Regions from separate parts of the Kitasatospora sp. NPDC004240 genome, predicted to be linked through region 3. Evidence: riboswitches for the same ligand, from Rfam matches in the RefSeq annotation. Region 3 holds a riboswitch; each other region holds the start of a gene.
The links. Region 3 has a riboswitch for cyclic di-AMP ahead of ACWEQL_RS02460 (NlpC/P60 family protein). Riboswitches for the same ligand answer to the same signal wherever they lie in the genome.
Positions count from the first base shown of each region.

Region 1: another riboswitch for cyclic di-AMP. It lies ahead of ACWEQL_RS27305 (transglycosylase family protein); the one in region 3 lies ahead of ACWEQL_RS02460 (NlpC/P60 family protein).
Region 2: another riboswitch for cyclic di-AMP. It lies ahead of ACWEQL_RS15105 (M23 family metallopeptidase); the one in region 3 lies ahead of ACWEQL_RS02460 (NlpC/P60 family protein).
Region 4: another riboswitch for cyclic di-AMP. It lies ahead of ACWEQL_RS18910 (M23 family metallopeptidase); the one in region 3 lies ahead of ACWEQL_RS02460 (NlpC/P60 family protein).

Region 1 is NZ_JBSGFD010000117.1:2,687-7,850, forward strand. Features, by position in the region: gene ACWEQL_RS27295 (DUF397 domain-containing protein) at 197-451, opposite strand; gene ACWEQL_RS27300 (hypothetical protein) at 958-1,845, shown strand; cyclic di-AMP (ydaO/yuaA leader) riboswitch at 2,897-3,068, shown strand; gene ACWEQL_RS27305 (transglycosylase family protein) at 3,055-4,335, shown strand; gene ACWEQL_RS27310 (hypothetical protein) at 4,499-4,702, shown strand; gene ACWEQL_RS27315 (LacI family DNA-binding transcriptional regulator) at 4,787-5,164, opposite strand, start outside.
Region 2 is NZ_JBSGFD010000046.1:27,706-32,869, reverse strand. Features, by position in the region: gene ACWEQL_RS15120 (MarR family winged helix-turn-helix transcriptional regulator) at 1-6, shown strand, start outside; gene purB (adenylosuccinate lyase) at 108-1,538, shown strand; gene ACWEQL_RS15110 (MFS transporter) at 1,546-3,084, opposite strand; cyclic di-AMP (ydaO/yuaA leader) riboswitch at 3,395-3,554, shown strand; gene ACWEQL_RS15105 (M23 family metallopeptidase) at 3,558-4,622, shown strand; gene ACWEQL_RS15100 (DUF2470 domain-containing protein) at 4,915-5,164, opposite strand, start outside.
Region 3 is NZ_JBSGFD010000005.1:30,850-36,013, forward strand. Features, by position in the region: gene ACWEQL_RS02450 (NYN domain-containing protein) at 1-873, shown strand, start outside; gene ACWEQL_RS02455 (NlpC/P60 family protein) at 1,125-2,183, shown strand; cyclic di-AMP (ydaO/yuaA leader) riboswitch at 2,514-2,670, shown strand; gene ACWEQL_RS02460 (NlpC/P60 family protein) at 2,681-3,808, shown strand; gene ACWEQL_RS02465 (NlpC/P60 family protein) at 4,033-5,097, shown strand.
Region 4 is NZ_JBSGFD010000063.1:8,907-14,070, forward strand. Features, by position in the region: gene ACWEQL_RS18895 (sensor domain-containing protein) at 1-487, opposite strand, end outside; gene ACWEQL_RS18900 (GNAT family N-acetyltransferase) at 701-1,264, opposite strand; gene ACWEQL_RS18905 (hypothetical protein) at 1,308-2,234, shown strand; gene ACWEQL_RS18910 (M23 family metallopeptidase) at 2,323-3,177, opposite strand; cyclic di-AMP (ydaO/yuaA leader) riboswitch at 3,190-3,351, opposite strand; gene ACWEQL_RS18915 (YiaA/YiaB family inner membrane protein) at 3,595-3,885, shown strand; gene ACWEQL_RS18920 (alpha/beta fold hydrolase) at 4,063-4,887, shown strand; gene ACWEQL_RS18925 (TetR/AcrR family transcriptional regulator) at 4,995-5,164, shown strand, end outside.

The sequences.
Region 1 (5,164 bases), on a different contig from region 3:
GACGCGCGGCAGGACATGCGGCAGGACGGGCGGCGGCGGAGCTCGCGACGGGACACGTCGCGGGGCGCGCGGCAGGACACGCGGCCGGACATGCGGCCCGGAACCGCGCCGACGGGCGCGTGGCGGCCGGAGAGGACAAAGGCCGTCGTGGTGTCAGCACCCACGACGGCCACCCGATGGCGAAGACGGCGGCCGGTCAGACCGCCAGGTGGTCGAACTCCCCGTCCTTGACGCCGAGCAGCATCGCGGCGATCTCGGCCCGCGTGTAGATGAGCGCCGGCCCGTCCGGGAAGCGCGAGTTGCGCATCGCCACCTCGCCCCCCGGGAGGGCGGCGAACTCGACGCAGTTGCCCTGGGAGTTGCTGTACAGGCTCTTCTGCCAGACCACATCCTTGAGGTCCGCAGCCGCCATCCCGTTGTGCGCGTCATAGGTGTCGTACGTGTCGTGCATAGAAGTCTCCCGAAGAGCTCCGGAGTGATCGTCCAGCTCGGCGCCCCGGCCCTCAGCCGCGACGACGGGGGCCGGCCCCGTACCGGCCCGGCACAACGCCTCACTTGACGCGATGATAGCTGGCAGTGCACGTGCATCAGCACGGGACGTTGCAGGTGCACGAGGCCTTCACGGGTGACCCCCCGACCCCCGCCTGACGGTACGTAAACGGACATAGTCGACTGAATCGGGGGCCCTCCGATAACCCCCCGTAGGCGACCCCCCGCTGAATGTTGATCTTCGAACGCCGGGAGTCGCGCGCCCGTGACCCTCCGTCAGCCGGTTTCAAACCTGTGAGACATCTCACTCCCGGAGGCTGCAACGGACCCCCCGCCCGGGAGCGTCATATCCGGCACCGGTGACCGAGTGGAGATTCGGCGAGAAATGTCCGGATTACGGACGCTCCGACCCTCCCCGTGCGGTAGCCGACTGCAACCCCGGCGGGCCGATGTCCTACGATCTCCGCCATGAGCACCGCAGCCATCCCGGGCGCGCCACTGCCCGTCCGCACTCCAGGCTCCCGTGCGCGGGGGCGCCACCGCCGTCCCGAGCGCCCCGAGATCCCGGCCGGTTCCCCGGCCCTGCTGCTCGCCGTGCCCGCGACCGCCGGGCCCGAGTCCCGTCCCGTCGTCGACGAGCTGCTGTCGATCGTCCGCAGCGAGCAGAACGGCGTCGAGACGGCGGCCGGCTACCTCGCCGACGCCGAGGGCGCCGAGAACTCCGGCGAGCGCACCGTCGCCGAGCTGCTGGCGCACGCCGCCGGCGTGGGCGCGCCCGCGCCGATCGTGGTACCGCTGGTCGCCGGCCCGCACGGCTTCCTCGACGACCTGCACGCGCTGGCGGCCGAGTACGGCTCGCCCGTCACCGACGCGCTCGGCCCGCACCCGCTGCTCGCCGAGGCCGTCCACGTCCGTCTCTCCGAGGCCAACCTGGCCCGCGCCGACCGCGCCCGGCTGTTCGCCATCGCCACCGCCGCCGACGGCGTGGTCCTCACCACCGTCGGTGGCGAGGAGGCCGCCGCCGCGGCCGGCATCACCGGCGTGCTGCTCGCCGCGCGCCTCGCCGTGCCGGTGGTCGCCGCCGCGCTCGACGTGCCCGGCTCGGTGGCCGCCGCCGTCCAGCACCTCAAGGACACCGGCTCCGAGCGCCCCGCGCTGGCCCCGCTGGTGATCGGCCCGGAGGCCGACGCCGAGCTGCTGGCCGCCGCCGCCGAGGAGACCGGCTGCCCGAGCGCCGCCCCGCTGGGCGCCTACCCGACGGTCGGCCAGCTGATCGCCTCCACCTACCTGGCCGCGCTGCCGGCCCCCGTCGAGGTGCCGGCCGAGGCCGACGCCGAGGAGCCCGCCGCCGAGTAGGTCCGTACGGACGCCCGAGGGGCCCGGTACCGCGTGTCGGTACCGGGCCCCTCCCTTTTCCGCCACCTGCCGGGCGCCGCAGGCCGCGGGGGTGGGCGTACCGCTGCGGCGCGCCCGCCGGGGTGACGGTGGTTCCACTGACGGACCGCGCGGTCACCAGGTCGTGGCGGGCTCTGGAACCCCCTGGCCGGGCAGGGCCGGCCGGGGTGACGGCCGGTTCGCCCCCGGAACGGCAACCCGTGGGCATGCGTGCCGGGTTGAGGTGCCGTCGGCGTCGAGCAGCACCTCCTCGGTGACCCGTACGACGCTCCGCGGGCCGCGCGCCACCGCCCCGGCGGCGGCACCGGAGCCACGGCGGCTCGCCCGGCGACGGCCGGCGCGGGGCCGCAGGGGCCGCCTGGGGGCCGTCGGGGCCGCTCGGGGCGCCGAGGGCGGCCACGGGCCCGGACGGGGGCCCATGGCCCGCTCAGCGGGCGACGCAGCGGCCCCCTCGCCGACCGCGGCGGCCACCGCGCCCGCCCCGCGGCCGGCGGCGCATCCTCCTGCGGAGCGCCGGAGTTGGAGACCATTCGTCCCGTATGCCCGATCTTTGGCGCTTTGCCCGAACGCGTACCCGCGCCACCTGGGAGCCGACCGCGGCGGCCGGCACCCCGCCGACCGGCGGAGCATCGCCCACCGAGGCGGCGAAGTTGGAGGCCACCCGTCCACTCTGTCCGGTCTGCCGCATTTTGACCGGCTATGCGCGCCAGGGCATTTCGGGACCGGCGACGACCACCCCAGCCCCTCGGCCGCGCCCGTCGTCGCGCAACCCGCCACCCGGTCGGCCACGCCGCACCTCGCCCCTGATGCACGGGCAGAACCGCTCGACCGTACGGAGGTTGCCGGAAAACGGTCATTTCTGATCATGATGGACAGCGGAATCGGGCCGCGCCCGCACCTCGTGACGAGCGTCACACATGTTTGCGGTTTGAGAACGGGTCTGCTTAACGTGCTCCCCGTTCGTGGCCACACGGACCCAGTGCATCCGCAACGCCGAGTCCTGCCGTCGGATGCGCTGGCAGCGCAGAACGCACCACGGCAGGAGCGGGGGACCCACAGGTAAGTCGCCCCGGACCGGTCCTCGCGGCCGGTTCAGGGCTAGGGGTGAAGCCGCCAACCACAGCGCGGCCGGGCAACTCCAGCCCGAATCCGACAGCTCACCTCGCAGGCGTGGGAGAGGACCACGTCTTCATGCTTCCCACCAACGGCACCGCCCTGCCCCGCCGTGCCCGCCGCCTGATCGCCGCCATCGGCGTCGCCGGCGTCGGCCTCTCGATCCCCACCCTCACCGCCGGCTCCGCCTCCGCCGCCTCGGTCGCCACCTGGGACAAGGTCGCGCAGTGCGAGAGTGGCGGCAACTGGGCCATCAACACCGGCAACGGCTTCTACGGCGGCCTGCAGTTCACCTCCAGCACCTGGGCCGCCTTCGGCGGCACCGCCTTCGCCCCGCGCGCCGACCTGGCCACCAAGGACCAGCAGATCGCGACCGCCGAGAAGGTGCTCGCCGTCCAGGGCCCCGGCGCCTGGCCCGTCTGCTCCGTCAAGGCCGGCCTGACCAAGGGCGGCGCCCCCGCCGCCGTCGACACCGCCGCCCCGGCCGCCGCCAAGCCCGCCACCCCGGCCCCCGCCGCCAAGCCGGCCGCCCCGGCCCCCGCCGCCCCGAAGCCCGCCGAGGCCCCCAAGCCCGCCGCGCAGGCCCCGGCGCAGACCCCGGCCCAGGACGCCGCCAAGGGCGCCCAGGACTGGCAGAAGTGGCGCCAGCAGGACGGCCGCGGCCAGTACACCGTCATCGCCGGCGACTGGCTCTCCGCGATCGCCGACCGCAACCACGTCCAGGGCGGCTGGGAGCGCCTGTACGAGCTCAACCGCGACGTCCTGACCGACGGCCCGAACGTCATCTACCCGGGCCAGCAGCTGGCCCTGGGCGAGCGCGGCGGCCGTTCCCAGGACGGCGCCTCGGAGCAGAAGTTCGACTGGTTCGACCGCTCCGGCGGCAAGACCCAGCAGGGCGCGGCGACCACCCCGGCCACCAAGCCGGCCGCGGCCAAGCCCGCCGCCCAGACCCCGGCCCCGGCGGCCCAGGCCGTCACCGGCTCCAAGGCCGCCGCGGTCTCCTTCGCCCAGTCCAAGGTCGGCCAGGCGTACGTCTACGGCGGCACCGGCAACGGCGGTTGGGACTGCTCCGGCCTGACCCAGGCCGCCCTGCGCGCCGCCGGCATCTCGGTGCCGCGCGTCGCCGCCGACCAGGCCGCCGCGAGCACCCACGTCTCGCTGGACTCCCTGCAGCCGGGCGACCTGCTGTTCTGGTCCAACAACGGCAAGGACTCCGGCGTCTACCACGTCGCGATCTACATCGGCGACGGCAAGTACGTCGAGGCCGCCAACCCGCGTTCGGGCGTCCGCGTGGCGACCGTCGCGAGCTGGGCCCCGGACTTCGCCGGCCGCGTCTGATCCCGCACCCGAAGCCCCCGGGAGGAGCCCTGCCGCTCCCCCGGGGGCTTCGGCCTGCCCGAGTACGCGCCGGCGCGCTCAGGACCTGCCCCGGACCTGCCCGCGTGGCCGGAACCCTCCCCGGCGGGGCATGCTGCTGCCCCGCACCCGAGGAGGAGTCACCATGGCACCACAGGTCACCGTCACGCTCGACGCCAACCTCGCGATCGACGCGATGATGCTCTCCGGCACCAGGAACCCGCAGGACGCCGTCGAGCTGATCCTCCGCGACTACCTGGCCCGCGGCCGCCGCACCGAGACCCGGACCGGCGACGCCTCGGACGGGCACCGGGTCGCCCAGGACCGGCCGACCGCCCAGGAGGGCTAGGAACACGCGGAGGAACGCGCGGAGGAACGCGAGAAGGGTCCCCGGGAGCTTCCCGGGGACCCTTCTCGCGTACGCGCGCGGCGGCTACCTGGCGCGGCCGCCGGTGGAGCCGCGCATCACCAGCTCCGGCTGGAACATGAACTCCCCGCGCTGGGCGGCGTTCCCGCCGACCTCCTCCAGCAGGGCGTCCACGGCCGCGATGGCCATCGCCTCGACCGGCTGGCGCACGGTGGTCAGCGGCGGCTCGGTGAAGGCGATCAGCGGCGAGTCGTCGAAGCCGATCACCGAGACGTCCTGCGGCACCGACAGGCCACGCCGGCGCACCGCGCGGATCGCGCCGAGCGCCATCATGTCGCTGCCGCAGACGATCGCGGTGCAGCCCTTGTCGAGCAGCGCCCCGGCCGCCGCGTCCCCGCCCTCCACGCTGAACAGCGTGAGGTGGACGAGGTTCTCGGTCTCCTC
Region 2 (5,164 bases), on a different contig from region 3:
GGCTGAGGCGTTCGGGAGGCGGTGCGGGGCGTGATGGTCGGGGGCCGGGGGCGTCGGACGGGTTCCGCCGCAGTCTCGGCTGACCTCGGCTGTTAGGCTTGCGAAGCGTGAGCGCGAAGCCCCAGATCCCCAATGTCCTGGCCTCCCGGTACGCCTCGGCGACCCTGGCCCAGCTCTGGTCCCCCGAGCACAAGGTGGTCCTTGAGCGCCACCTGTGGCTCGCCGTCCTGAAGGCCCAGCAGGACCTCGGTGTCGAGGTCCCGGCCGACGCCGTCGCCGACTACGAGCGGGTCCTCGACCAGGTCGACCTCGACTCGATCGCCGCCCGTGAGCGGATCACCCGCCACGACGTGAAGGCCCGGATCGAGGAGTTCAGCGAGCTCGCCGGCCACGAGCAGATCCACAAGGGGATGACCTCCCGGGACCTGACCGAGAACGTCGAGCAGCTGCAGATCCGGCAGTCCCTGGAGCACGTGCGGGACCGCACGGTCGCCGTCCTGGTGCGCCTGGGCCGGCTCTCCGCCCAGCACTCCGAGCTGGTCATGGCCGGCCGCTCGCACAACGTCGCCGCCCAGGCGACCACCCTCGGCAAGCGCTTCGCGACCGTCGCCGACGAGCTGCTGGTCGCCTTCCGCCGTCTGGAGGAGCTGATCGCCCGCTACCCGCTGCGCGGGATCAAGGGCCCGGTCGGCACCGCCCAGGACATGCTGGACCTGCTCGGCGGCGACACCGACAAGCTCGCCGAGCTGGAGCGCCGGGTCGCCGGCCACCTCGGCTTCGAGAACGTGCTCACCAGCGTCGGCCAGGTCTACCCGCGCTCGCTGGACTTCGAGGTGCTGACCGCGCTGGTCCAGCTGGCCGCCGCGCCGTCCAGCCTGGCCAAGACCATCCGCCTGATGGCCGGCCACGAGCTGGTCACCGAGGGCTTCAAGGAGGGCCAGGTCGGCTCCTCCGCGATGCCGCACAAGATGAACACCCGCTCCTGCGAGCGCGTGAACGGCCTGGCCGTCATCCTGCGCGGGTACGCCTCGATGACCGCCGAGCTGGGCGGCGACCAGTGGAACGAGGGCGACGTCTCCTGCTCGGTGGTGCGCCGGGTCGCGCTGCCGGACGCCTTCTTCGCCTTCGACGGCCTGCTGGAGACCTTCCTGACCGTCCTCGACGAGTTCGGCGCCTTCCCCGCCGTGATCGAGACCGAGCTGGACCGCTACCTGCCGTTCCTGGCCACCACCAAGGTGCTGATGGGCGCGGTGCGCGCGGGCGTCGGCCGGGAGACCGGGCACGAGGTCATCAAGGAGCACGCCGTCGCCTCCGCGCTGGCCATGCGCGCCGGCGCCCGTGAGAACGAGCTGCTGGACCGTCTGGCGAACGACGGGCGGATCCCGCTGGACCGGGCCGCCCTGGACGCGCTGCTCGCGGACAAGCTGTCCTTCACCGGTGCGGCCGGCGCCCAGGTCGCCGAGGTGGTCCGCCGGATCGAGGCCGTCGCGGCCGCCTACCCGGAGGCCGCCAAGTACGCTCCGGGCGACATCCTCTGACGATCCGTCAGCCCTCCGAGGGCCCCGCCGCCGGACCGGTGGCGGGGCCCTCGCGCTTGCGCCCCGGGTGCCCCGGGTCCAGCGGCGGGGCGCCGGCGCCGCAGGACCACTGGCAGTCCGGCTCCGCCACCGGGCGGTCCTCGGGCGCGAGCACGTTGCCGCGTACGGTCGTCAGGGCGAGCAGCCCGCCGGTGACCAGCAGCCCGGCGCAGATCAGCATCGCCGTCCGGAAGGCCGCGTCCACCTCGGCGGGCACCCGGTAGTCCTCGCCGCTCAGCCCGGCCAGCGCCGGGAGCGCGGCCACCGCGAGCAGTCCGGCGGCGCGGGCGGCGGCGTTGTTGACCCCGCTGGCGATGCCCGCCCGGCGCACCTCCACCGCGGCCAGCACCGTCGCGGTGAGCGGCGCCACCAGCAGCACCATCCCGCAGCCCAGCACGGTGACGGCCGGCAGCACGTCCGTCCAGTAGGAGGCGCCGGGCCCGATCCGCAGCATCAGCAGCGTCCCGGCCGCGCAGAGCAGCGGGCCCACGGTGAGCGGCAGCCGGGGGCCGATCCGCTTGCCGAGCTCGCCGGCCCGGGCGGAGAGCGTCAGCATCAGCAGGGTGGTCGGCAGCAGCGCCAGCCCGGCGGTGAGCGGGGCGAAGCCGGAGACGATCTGCAGCTGCACCATCAGCAGGAAGAAGATCCCGCTGAACGCCGCGTACACGCAGAGGGTGACCAGGTTCACGGAGGTGAACAGCCGGGAGGCGAACAGCTCCGGCGGCAGCATCGGCTCCGCCCGGCGGCGCTCGACCAGGACGAAGGCCGTGCCGAGCAGCAGTCCGGCCGCGCCGCTCAGCCACACCCGCGGGCCCAGGCCCTCGCCGGCGGCGGTCAGCGCGTAGGTGAGGGAGCCGAGGGCGAGGGCGGCGAGCACCGCGCCGGCCACGTCGAAGCGGCCGGTGGCGCGTTCGTCGCGGCTCTCCGGGACGTGTCGGGCGGCCACCACGATCACCACGACGGCGAGCGGGACGTTCAGCAGGAAGATCCACCGCCAGCCGGGGCCGTCCACCAGCCAGCCGCCGAGGAACGGGCCGACCGCCGCCGACACCCCGCCCAGGCCCGACCAGAGGCCGACCGCGCGGGAGCGGTCCTCCGGATGGAACACGGCCTGGAGCATCGCCAGCGAACCCGGGGTCAGCAGCGCCCCGCCGATGCCCTGCAGGGCGCGGGCGGCGACCAGCACCTCGATGGTGGGCGCGGCGGCGCAGGCCGCCGAGGCGGCGGCGAACCAGGCGACGCCGAGCAGGAAGATCCGGCGCCGGCCGTAGCGGTCGCCGAGCGCGCCGCCCAGCAGGATCAGCCCCGCCAGCGTCAGCAGATAGGCGTTGAGGGTCCATTGGAGGGCGGCCAGCGGGGCCCCGAGATCGGCGCCGATCCGGGGCAGCGCGACGTTCACCACCGTGCCGTCGAGCATCGCCATGCTGGAGCCGAGCACCGTCGCCAGCAGTACCCAGCGGCCCCGCGCGGTGCCCAGGCGCAGGGTGCCGGCCTCGTCAGTAGCCACGGCCCGATGGTGCGCCCCGGGGGCCCACGTGACAAGGGTCACCGGTGGTGTGTCGGGGGATGGCGGTCCGTAGGTGATCGTGTGCGCACTGCCGCCGAAATCGGCGCAGCGGCAGTGATCCAGCGCGCGGGGTAATCGAATCGTGCACGTACTGTGCAGCGGATCATCCGGAGTGTCACGGCATTCCGACCGATTTCCCCGGATTCGGGAGATCGACATTGCTTCGCCCGGACGGATGGGTTTTAGTTCAGCGACCGCCCGGCGATGGCCCGGGTGGCCACCGGGTGGAACGCCTAGTCCTGCCGCTGCCCGGTGGTACGAACTGAACTCTGTACGGCAGGAGCGGGGGAACCACAGGTAAGTCGCCGGACCTGAATTCACGGTCCGGCTTGGGGTGAAGCCGCGCTTGCGGCCGGGCAACTCCAGCCCGAACCCGACAGCTCACCTCGCAGGCGTCGGAGAGGAAATCTGCCATGGCCGCTCACGCCCGTCGTTCCGCCCTGCCCCGCGCCGTCCGCATCGGCATCGCCACCGCCGTCACCGGCGCCGCGTTCGCCCTTCCCCTCGTGACCGCGGTCACCGCCCAGGCCCACACCGCGCCGGCCGCCCAGGCCCAGCCCGTACAGGCCGCCACCTGGACCGGTGCCACCAGCCACGACGCCGTCGTGGTGGCCGAGAAGCCGGCGGAGAAGCCGGCCGAGAAGCCGGCCGCCGAGGAGAGCTACAAGGTCGCCGGCGGGGACTCCCTGTCGAAGATCGCCGCCGCCAAGCACGTCGAGGGCGGCTGGCAGGCGCTGTACGAGCACAACCGCTCGGTCGTCGGCTCCAACCCGAACCTGATCTTCCCGGGCCAGCAGCTCGCCCTGGGCGCCAAGGCCGCCGCGCCGGCCGAGGCCCCCAAGCCGCAGACCTCCGCGGACTCGGCCAAGCCGGCCGCTCCGGCCCCGAAGCCCGCGGCTCCCGCCGCGAAGCCCGCCGCTCCCGCCGCGAAGCCCGCCGCCCCGGCCACCAAGCCGGCCGCTCCGGCCGCGAAGCCCGCCGCCCCGTCCGTCGCGCCGAAGCCGGTCCAGGCCGCCAAGCCCGCCGCCCCGGCCGCCACCCAGGTGGCCACCCCGGTCGCGGCCGCCGCCTCCGGCTTCACCGCCCCGCTGGCCAACCCGCGCATCGGCACCGCCTACGGCGTCGCCGGCTCCATGTGGTCCTCCGGCCACCACACCGGTGTCGACTTCTCCGCCGCCACCGGCACCCCGCTGAAGGCGGTCGGCGCCGGCACCGTGGTCAAGGCCGGCAACGGCGGCGCCTACGGCAACGAGGTCGAGATCAAGCTCGCCGACGGCAAGTACGCCCACTACGCGCACCTGTCCGTGATCGGCGTCAAGATCGGTCAGACCGTCACCGTCGGCCAGCAGATCGGCCTGTCGGGCGCGACCGGCAACGTGACCGGCCCGCACCTGCACTTCGAGATCCGCACCGGCTCGGAGTACGGCTCGGACATCGACCCGATCGCCTACCTGCGCGCGCACGGCGTGGCGCTCTGACCCTTCCCGGACCACCGCTGGGTGCGGGGCGAACGACCATCCGGGATGGTCATGTCGGGTGACCGCCCGACCGGGTGATCGCCGCCCCAGTGGATCCACGGGCGTAGGGCGTGGGGGACACGCCCTGGGGAACGCCCCCTTCGACCGGGTCGGAATCGCGAGGATCTCCTCCTCGTGGTTCCGGCCCGGTCGCCCGTTTTTCCGGCCCCCGGGTGCCGCCGTTCCGCCCCGTGCCGAAGCGCCGGGGCCGGTTCATCAGGCGGGGCCGTTCGCCGGTGGGGGCCGCGGCCGTTCACCAGTGGTGGGCGGGCAGCGCGCGCTGGGCGGCGGTCAGCAGATCGTGCACCCGGTGGCCGAACTCCTCGGTGTTCCGGGCGGGTTCGGGGAACACCAGGCGGACGTCGCGGTGCCCGTGCGGGTGGTCCAGGCGCAGCACCAGGCCGTACCGGTCGAGGGCGAGCGGGCGCACCTCGGGCCGCTCGGCGAGCAGGTTCGGGTCGATCAGCCGGGTGAGCGTGGCGAGGGCGTCCGGGTGGTCGTCG
Region 3 (5,164 bases):
GTGCGCTCGGCCGCACGGGCGGACCTGGACCGCCAGCGGGTGGAGTCCGAGGGTGTTCGCAAGGAGGCCGACTCGCTGCGCCGCAAGCTGCGTTCGCTGGAGAGCGACACCCGCAGGGCGCAGGCCGAGACCCGCAAGCTGGCCGCCGAGCTGGAGGCGCTGCGGACGCAGTCGGCGGCCGAGCGCGGCGCCGCCGAGAGCGAGGCCCGGCGGCTGAAGCACCGGATCTCCGAGCTGGAGGGCGCCGCCGAGCAGGGGCGGCGTTCGGCCCGCGAGGGGCGCAGCGTGGAGGACATGCGGCTGCGGCTGCTGCTGGACACCGTGCTCCAGTCGGCGCAGGGGCTGCAACGCGAGCTGGCGCTGCCGGTCTCCCAGATCCGTCCGGCGGACCTGGTGGAGGCGGTCGTGCCGGGTTCGGCCTCGCCGCACGACGTGGCCCGGCGGGCGCTCGCGGAGGACGATCCGGCGCTGCTGGACCAGTTGCTGGCGATCCCGCAGGTCCACCTGGTGGTGGACGGCTACAACGTGACCAAGACCGGCTACCCGACCCTGCCGCTGGAGCAGCAGCGGCTGCGGCTGCTGGGCGGTCTGGCGATGCTGGCGCAGCGTACGCAGGCGGAGGTCACCTGCGTGTTCGACGGCCAGGACCTGGACGTGCCGGTGATCATGGCGCCGCCGCGCGGGGTGCGGGTGCGGTTCAGCCGGACCGGGGAGACGGCGGACGAGCTGATCCGCCGGCTGGTGCGGGCGGAGCCGCAGGGCCGGCCGGTGGTGGTGGTCTCCACCGACCGGGAGGTCGCGGAGGGCGTGCGCAAGGCGGGTGCGCGCCCGGTGGCGTCGGTGCTGCTGCTGAACCGGCTGGCGCGTCCCTGAGGATCGGTTCGGACCGGAACGGTCCTTGCCGCGCCCGGGTCTGTCGATCCCGGTCGAAGTGCGTGGGGTGACGTCGGGTCAGCCGTCGCGTTGCCGATGTGTGAGGATCGCGTGAAGCCCGTGCCGGGGTGGGGTGCGCGGGTGCCGAGGGAGTGGCGGAAACCCGTGATCTTCACTAGGGTCTGGCGTCAAACCTATTTTCTGGATTCTCACCCGTACGGGTGAGTCCCACAGGAAGAAGGAGCCCGTCCTTGGCCTCCCACCGCCGTCCCAAGCAGCCGAGTCGCGCGCGGGTCACCGTGCTCACCGCTGCCGCAGCGACCGCGGTCGCCCTCTCCGCCCAGGTCAGCGCGCACGCCGCGCCGCCGAAGCCGTCCAAGGAGGACGTCAAGGCGCAGATCGACCAGCTGAACGAAGAGGCCGAGCAGGCGACCGAGAAGTACAACGGCGCCAAGGAGCGGGCCGACCAGCTGCGCAAGCAGGCGGACCAGCTGCAGGACCAGGTGGCCCGCGGCCAGGAGCAGATGACGCAGCTGCAGGCCGGGCTGGCCGAGGTCGCCGGGGAGCAGTACCGCTCCGGTGGCATCGACCCGTCGGTGCAGCTGATGCTCGCCTCCGACCCGTCCGGCTACCTGGACAAGGCCTCCAGCGTGCAGCAGGCCAGCACCAGCCAGGCCGAGGCGCTCAAGGGCCTGCTCGACCAGCAGCGCCGCCTGGACCAGCAGAAGACCGAGGCCGCGGCCGTCCTCGCCTCGCTGGACGCCACCACCAAGGACCTGAACCAGTCCAAGGCGGAGGTCAACAAGAAGCTCCGGGAGGCCCAGGACCTCCTGAACTCGCTGAGCGCCGCCGACCGCGCCGCGCTGCAGCAGGCCAAGGCCGCCGAGGACCGCGCCTCGCGCGACGCCGTCCGTGCCGACATGGGCGCGGCCAACCTGCCGCAGGCCGGCGGCTACGCCGGCGTGGCGGTCTCCAAGGCGCTGAGCAAGCAGGGCTCGCCGTACAAGTGGGGCGCCACCGGGCCGAGCACCTTCGACTGCTCGGGCCTGATGGTCTGGGCGTACGGGCAGGCGGGCGTCGGGCTTCCGCGCACCTCGCAGGCGCAGGGCAGCTACGGCACCGCCGTCCCGTCGCTGGCCGAGGCCCAGCCGGGCGACCTCATCATCTACCGCAGCGACCGCAGCCACGTCGCGATGTACATCGGCAACGGCATGGCGGTGCACGCCCCGCGCACCGGTGACGTCGTGAAGATCATGAAGGCCGACGGCAAGGCCGACGGCATGTCGATCAACACGATCCGCCGCATCTGACGCCTCCTCAGCGTCCCTGACACGCCCGGGACGCATGGGAACCCCTGTGTGATCCACGCCACCCTCCGAGCGGGGGTGGCGTGCTCATGCGTGGCATTCGGATGACAAATGATCAGCCCGGGGTAGGGGGGTGATCACGCATGGTCATATTCGTGCGAGCACTCGGCTGACATTCCGTCTTTTTTCTGACAAGGATTTGAACGGATCACGGATTCATTACTAGGGTCGTGCCTCGAACCACCGCACTGTCGATCACCCATCCCGGGTGGCGGCGGTGGTTACCGCCGAGTTCGCGAGGCAGCTGGGGTGGCACGCCACCCGACAGGGGACCCCTCAGGGGGGCTGCGCAGCGGAGCCGGGGAACCACACGTTCCTCCGGGGTGAATCGGCGCCAGGTCGGCCGGTGGAACGGTCGGTGAGGCGTCGTAGGGCATGCTTCCGGCCCGAACCCGTCAGCTCACCCGGTAGGCGGACGTAGGAAGAAGGAGTCCGCCTTCGTGGCGTCCCATCGTCGTCCCAAGCCCGCCGGCAAGGCCCGCGTCTCGATCCTCACCGCCGCCGCCGCTGCCGCCGTGGCCCTGTCCTCGCAGTCGGGCGCGCACGCCGACCCGACGCCGACCAAGGACCAGGTCAAGGAGCAGGTCGACCAGCTCCACCAGCAGGCCGAGGTCGCCAGCGAGAAGTACAACGCGTCCCAGGCCAAGCAGCAGGAGCTGCAGAAGCAGGTCGGCGAGATCCAGGACAAGGTGGCCCGCCAGCAGGAGCAGGTCACCGAGCTCCAGAGCGGCCTCGCCGAGATCGCCGGCGAGCAGTACCGCAACGGCGGCATCTCGCCGACCGTCCAGCTGATGCTCTCGACCAGCCCGGACAACTTCCTCAGCCAGGCCGACACCCTCAACCAGGCGGGCAGCTCGCAGTCCGGCGCCCTCAAGGAGCTCCAGGGCCAGCAGCGCAAGCTGGACCAGGACCGCAACGAGGCGCAGAGCAAGCTCAACGAGCTGGACGCGACCACCAAGCAGCTCAAGGCCGACAAGGACGAGGTCCAGTCCAAGCTGGCCAAGGCCCAGGAGCTGCTCAACTCCCTCACCGAGAAGGAGCGCCTGGAGCTCCAGCTGGCCGAGGAGAAGGCCGCCGCCGAGGCCAAGCAGAAGGCCGACGCCGCCAAGGCCGCCGCCAACGCCGCGGACCGCGCCTCCCGCGGCGGCGACCGCACCGACGTCAGTTCGCCGGTGACCAAGCCCGCCACGCCCACCACCACGCCCGCCCCCAACGGCTCACGCGCCGCCGCGGCGATCGCGGCCGCGGAGAGCAAGCTGGGCAAGCCGTACGTCTACGGCGCCACCGGCCCGGACTCCTTCGACTGCTCGGGCCTCACCGGCTGGGCGTACCGCCAGGCCGGCGTGTCGCTGCCGCGGACCTCGCAGCAGCAGGCCAACGCCGGCACCCGGCTCGGTTCCAACCTCGCCAACGCGCAGCCCGGCGACCTGATCATCTTCTACAGCGACAACCACCACGTGGGTATCTACGTGGGCGGCGGCCAGGTCATCCACGCGCCGAAGCCCGGTGCTCCGGTCCGGTACGAGGCGGCCTCGAACATGCCGATCTCGGTCATCGTGCGCGTCTGATCCCGCGTCGGCCTTCCGTCGGGCCCGGTCTCCCTGGGGGAGGCCGGGCCTGCGGCTTTTCCGGAACGCCGGACCGATGTCCGATTAGGAGTCAAATATTCGAGCTTGGAGGGGTTTGGACTCGCTCGTCCCGACTCGCTAACGTCTGCCACCGGACTCCCGCTTCCACGGCCGCCCGTTCGGGCGGCGGCGGGGCCCGGGCGCAGGATCGGAGCCGCAACCGCATGGCCGTGCACCGCCGACCCCATCTGCCAGCCGCGCCGTTGCTCGCCCGGGCGGCGGTGCTCACCGCGGCCGCCACGACCGCGCTCGGAGTGGTGACCGGCGGCAGCGCCCAGGCCACGCCGGGCGCGCCGGACGCGCCGCCGAACCGCAAGGACGTCAAGGCCCAGGTGGAGCAGCTGTACGACGAGGCCGAGCAGGCCTCCGAGCGCTTCAACGCGGCCCAGGAGCACCAGCAGCGGCTCCAGGCCGAGACCGGCGCGCTGCAGAGCCAGATCGCCCTCGGGCAGGAGGAGCTGGACCGGCTGCGCGGCGACCTCGCCGAGGTGGCCGGCGCCGAGTACCGCTCGGGCGGGCTGGCCCGTACCGCCCGGCTGATGCTCTCCGCCGACCCCGAGGGCTACCTCGCCCGGGCCCGCAGCCAGGGCCAGGCCGCCGAGCGGCAGAGCGAGACGCTGCACGAGCTGGTGGTGCGCCAGCGCCGGCTGGACCAGCGCCGGGCGGAGACCACCGGCAAGCTCGCCGACCTGGAGGACTCCCGCCGGGCCCTCGCCGAGACCAAGCAGCAGATCCAGCAGCGGCTGACCGCGGCGCAGAAGCTGCTCAACACCCTCCCCGCCGCCGAACGGGCCCGGCTGACCGCCCAGGACGCCCGGGAGGCCGAGCAGCGCGCCACCCGCGGCACCGACCGGCTGGACCTGGGCAGCGTGCCGCCCGCCTCGGAGCGCGGCGCGGCCGCGCTGGCCGCCGCGACCCGCATGATCGGCTCACCGTACGTGTACGGCTCCACCGGGCCCCGCGCGTTCGACTGCTCCGGTCTGATGTACTGGAGCTGGCGGCAGGCCGGAGTGACCCTGCCGCGCACCTCGCAGGCCCAGGCGTACGCCGGCCAGCGGGTCAGCCTCTCCGACGCGCGACCGGGAGACCTGGTGATCTTCTACCGGGACATGCACCACGTCGGCATGTACGCCGGCGGCGGGGTGATCGTGCACGCCCCGTACCCGGGCGCCAAGGTCCGCTACGAGAGCGTCAACGCGATGCCCGTGACCGGGGTGGTGCGGCTCTGAGCCGTACCGGAGCAGAACCGCCCGCCGGAGCCGGGGCGGCCCGTCGAGGGCTGTCCCGGCGCGGCGC
Region 4 (5,164 bases), on a different contig from region 3:
CCAGCGACAGCACGAAGCTGAGGATCGCCCACGGGAACATCAGCACCTGGTACAGCACGGCCTTCCAGCCCGCCGCGTCGCCCAGCCGGCTGCCGACGGTGGCCCAGAAGCCGGACCGCTTGGGGCGGACGGGCCGCGGGCCGGGCACGTCCAGCGCCAGCATGCCGCGGGCCCGGGCCCGCTCCAGCCGCCCGAAGCCCCGCCCGCCGGTGAGCAGCAGGGCCAGGACCGGGAGCCCGAGGACGGTGATGAAGGTGCCGGCGCCGAGGGAGAACAGCACGATCGAGAAGGAGAAGCCGGCGATCGCCACCGGCAGGCCGGTCAGCGTGTAACCGATCTCGCGGTAGGTGTAGGAGGAGAAGGGGGCGCGCCAGAAGTACGGGGGCCGCTCGGTGCGGTGGGCCCGGGCGGGGCGGTCCGTCCGGTCGTGGTTCTCGGGGGAGTCGTCGACGTCGTACTCACGGTGGGGTGCGTACTGGCTGCTCATGGCCGGTCGGTCCTCGGTCTGTCGTGGCGGCGGTTCCTGGGGGTGATCCCAGACTCGCAGAGCGGCAGCGGGCCGGACATCCGGTCTCCCGGCGAACCGGGGGTGGGGATAACCCCCGGCCGCCCTACCCGGCCCCGGACCCGCGCCGGACCACGGTGACCACGCGGATCGCGGGGATCACGCGGATCGCGGGGATCACGCGGATCGCGGGGATCACGACGACCACTCGTCCTCCAGCAGCGAGTACTGGTAGGAGTCGTGCCAGCGGCCGCCCAGGTACAGGTCGTGCCGGATCCGCCCCTCCAGCCGGAACCCGGCCCGTGTCAGCACCCGGGCCGAGGCCGCGTTGTCGGTGTCCACCCGGGCCTCCAGCCGGTGCACACCCAGGGTGGCGAAGGCGAAGTCGCACAGCAGGGCGGTGATCTCGCCCGCGTAGCCCTGCCCCCAGGTGTCCCGGCGCAGCGCGTAGCCGAGGGTGGCGCCGCGGTGCTCGCCGAGGCCGAGGGCGGCGTTGCCGATCGGCACCGCGTCGGCCGGGTCCTCGGCGTCCGCGAGCCGGGTGACGGCGAGCCGGTAGACCGTGCGGATCTCGCGCTGGGCCTCCTCCAGGTACTGCTCGACCTGGTCGTCGCAGTCCTCGCGGTCGCGCGGCTCGAACGGCAGGTACCGGCAGGTCTCCGGGTCGCCGAAGACCGCGTGCAGCGCGTCGACGTCCTCCGGGGTGTGGTGGAACTCGCGGACGGCCAGTCGCGGGCCGGTGAGCAGAACGGGCACCATGCCTGCCGACCCTACCTCCGGCCAGCGATTACCGTACGTGAACATGGAAGAAGAAGACCTGCGGCTCGCCCCGCGCACCAGGGCCGCCGACCTGCTCGCCTGGGCGCAGGCCCAGGGCCGCGCGCCGGTGGCCGAGGAGCCGGTGCGGACGGTGCTGGCCCTGCTGGAACTGGGCGACGGCAGGATGCACGACGGATGGCCCGAGCTGACCTCGAACACCCTGGAGCAGCTGCTGTACGAGCGGCTCCACCTGTACGTCCAGCCCGCGCCGGAGCAGGACCCGCTGGAGTACGGCCGGGCGGTGGACCTGCTGATCGACCACCAGCGCGCGGCCAAGCGGCTGAACGCCAAGCGCCAGGAGCGGCTGCACGCCGAGGCCGAGTGGCAGGGCGAACTGGCGGCCGGCCTGCTGCGCCGGGCCGACCTGGTGACCTGGCCCCGGCTGTACGCGCTGCTGCTGCGCGCCGCCGGGGTGGACGTCGCGGACGACGCGGCGGTCCGGGCCTGGCTGGAGGGGTTCCGCACGCTGGATCCGGCGGGGCGGGCGGCCGCGTACGAGGAGCTGGAGCGGGCCGGTCTGCTGGACCCGGTGGACGGTGACGGCGGCTGGGGTCCGACCCGGCTGATGTCGGTGGGCATGGCCACGGACGGCGCCCGGATGCTGCTGGAGCAGGGGCTGATGCGGCGCAGCTACCGCAACCTGGCGGAGCTGACCGCGCTGGGCCGCCCGATGCCGCAGGAGCTGGCCGGGGACTTCGAGGGCTTCGAGGCGGCGGCGGTCTCGGTGGCACTGGACCTGTACGGCGACTGGACGGTGCCCAGTCTGCCGCGGCTGCTGGTGGAGGAGTACCCGGACCTGGCGCCGGAACCGGGCCAGGAGGAGATCGAGGCGTACCTGGCGCAGCTGCCCCAGGACGACATGGACGAGCCGCCCCAGGACGACACGGCCCAGGACGAGCTGCCGGAGTGATCCGGGCGGCGTGACACGGAGGGCAGGAACGCGGACGGTCCCGGGAGCGCGTGCTCCCGGGACCGTCCGGTGTGGCGTGGGGCGGGCGTCAGGGGGTGAGGCCGCGCTGCTCGAACCAGGTCTCCGGGTCGACCGGGGCGCCGCCGCCGGGGCGGACCTCGACGTGCAGGTGCGGGCCGGTGACGTTGCCGGTGGCGCCGACCTTGCCGATCTGCTGGCCGGGGACGACCTTGCCGGAGCCCTTGATGATCGAGGAGAGGTGGCAGTACCAGATCTCGGTGCCGTCGGGCAGGGTCTCGACGATCCGGTAGCCGTACGAGCCGGACCAGCCGGCCGAGGTGATGGTGCCGGCGCCGACCGCGTACACCGGGGTGCCGGTGGAGGCGGCGAAGTCCAGGCCGGTGTGCAGGTGGGCCCAGTAGCGGGCGCTCTGCCCGTAGTGGGCGGAGAGGTTGTAGTCCTTCACCGGCAGGTTGATGGCGGCCATCCGGGCGGCCTCGGCCGCGTCGGCGGCCTTCTTGGCCTCCTGCTGCTGGGCGACCTTCTTGGCCTGGGCGTCCTGGGCGGCCTGGAGGCGGGCGCTCTCCTCGGCGGCGGTGCGCTGGCTGTCGGCCTGGAGCTGGATGCGCGCGGCGAGGGCGAGGCCGGGGTCGGCGGCGAGCGCGACGGGGGTCTCGTCCGGGGTGGAGACGGCGGGCGCGGAGGCCGGCGTGGCGGAGGCGAAGCCGGTCGCGCCGAGGGTGGCGGCGACGGCGGTGACGCCCAGCAGCGGGGCGGTGCCCCGGGTCTGGCGGGGCATCCGGTGCCGGTTGGTCTCGGCGGGCTGCGGGGCCGTCTCGTCGGCGACGCCGGCGTACACGCTGTCGTGCGCGGGCGGCCAGTCGAGCAGCTGGGTGCCGGCGGCGGAGCCCGTCGGCTGGACCGGGGAGTGCGTCGACGCCACGGAGGCGCGCTCCTTTCCTTCCTTCGCGCCTACCGGGTTAGCTGACGGGTTCGGAGCAGGAAGGTCTCCTACGGCCGGGCCCGGGGGCCTGGCCGATTCACCCCAAGGAACGTGGTTCCCCGGCTCCCTGACCTGCCCGGGGGCGGGTCGTGCGGGATTAGGCGACGTGCACGGTGCCGTCGGGTACGGCGTTTCGACCGCGCTGCGTTATCAAACGTTAATCCTAGGAGCCCCTGATTCCAAGCCATTCGTTCGGGACAGTCGGTCACTGCCCTGACGCCGTGGCACGCGATGGGCGCTCCGTCACGTCTGACGACAGCACGCACCCTACCGGACGTAAAAGTGCGTCAACGAACGACCCTTGAACTGAGTACGCCTACTCATGCGTACGGCCCGACCGGCCGGGATTCTGGCGCCATGAGCTCACAGATGCAGTCCCGCACCACGGCGGCGTACCACGTCCAGGCCGTGCTGTCCTTCGCCATCTCCGGCACCGCGCTCGCGGTGGGCATCGCCTACCTCCCGGTGGAGGGGTGGACCCGGGCCTTCCTCGGCGTCGGCCTCCTCTACACGATCACCTCGGCCTTCACCCTGGCCAAGGTGATCCGGGACCGGCAGGAGGCCGGCGAGATCGTCAGCCGGGTCGACCAGGCGCGACTGGAGAAGCTGCTCGCCGAGCACGACCCGTTCAAGGTGGAGGGGGTCTGACCACCGGAGGGTCCACCACCGACGCCACGGACGCCACGGGCGCCTCCGCACCCTCGACACCCTCGACACCTTCGACGCCTCCCGGCGGTCTCCCCGCGCCGAGCGCTTGACGGCTAAGGCTATTAGCCTTAGCTTTATGGCTATCGGCAGTCGCACAACGGACCGAGGAGGCCCACGATGTCCCGCACCGCCACCCCCGCCACCCGCCACCTGGACCTCCCCGGCGGCCGGCTGGCCTTCGACGACACCGAGCACGGCGAGGGCCTGCCCGTCGTCCTGCTGCCCGGCATGCTCGACAGCCGCGCCGCGTACCGGCACCTGCACCCGCTGCTGGTCGCGGCCGGCCGCCGGGTGATCACCATGGACCTGCGCGGCTTCGGCGAGTCCTCGATCGTCTGGGACGACTACTCGCCGGCCGCCATCGCCGGCGACGTCCTCGCCCTGCTGGACCACCTCGGCATCGAACGGGCCGTCCTGGCCGGCAGCTCCTACACCGGTGCGAGCGTGGTCAGGGCCGCGGGCGACGCGCCGGAGCGGGTCGCCGGGATCGTCCTGCTGGACGCCTTCATCGAGAACCTCCCGCCGAACCTCGCGCAGCGCACCCTGGTCCGCGCCCTGGGCGCCCTGGTGGAGCGCGCCCCCGCCTTCTGGGGCTTCTACCTGCGCAAGATGGCCTTCCCCGGCCCCCGCCCGGCCGACCTCGACGCGTACGTGGCCGGCCTGGTCGCCGCCCTGCGCACCCCGGGCCGCAGGACCGCCACCCGGGGCTACACGCACGGCAACTCGGCGCCCGAGGGCTGGACCGCCGCGGTCCGCTGCCCGGCGCTGGTGATCATGGGCTCCAAGGACCCCGACTTCCCGAAGCCGGAGCTGGTCGCCGACCGGCAGGCCGCCGCGCTGAACGCCCGCAAGGTGATGATCGAGGGGGCCGGCCACTACCCGATGGCGGACTCCCCGCAGGCCACCGCCGACGCCCTGCTGCCCTTCCTCGCCTCCCTCTGAGCCCGGCCCCTCAGCCGAACCCAGAACCGAAACCGACACCGACGCCGAAACCGACGCCGGCACCGTCGCCGAGACCGACGCCGTACGCGAGCCCCCGGAGAACCCCCATGCCCCGCGCCGGACTGACCCCCGACCAGGTCGTCACCCACGCCCTCGCCCTCATCGACGAGCAGGGCCCGGAGGCCCTGACCCTGGCCGCCGTCGCCGCCCGCGCCGGCGTCGCCACCCCGTCCCTCTACAAGCACGTCAGCGGCGGCCTCGCCGAGCTGCGCCGGCT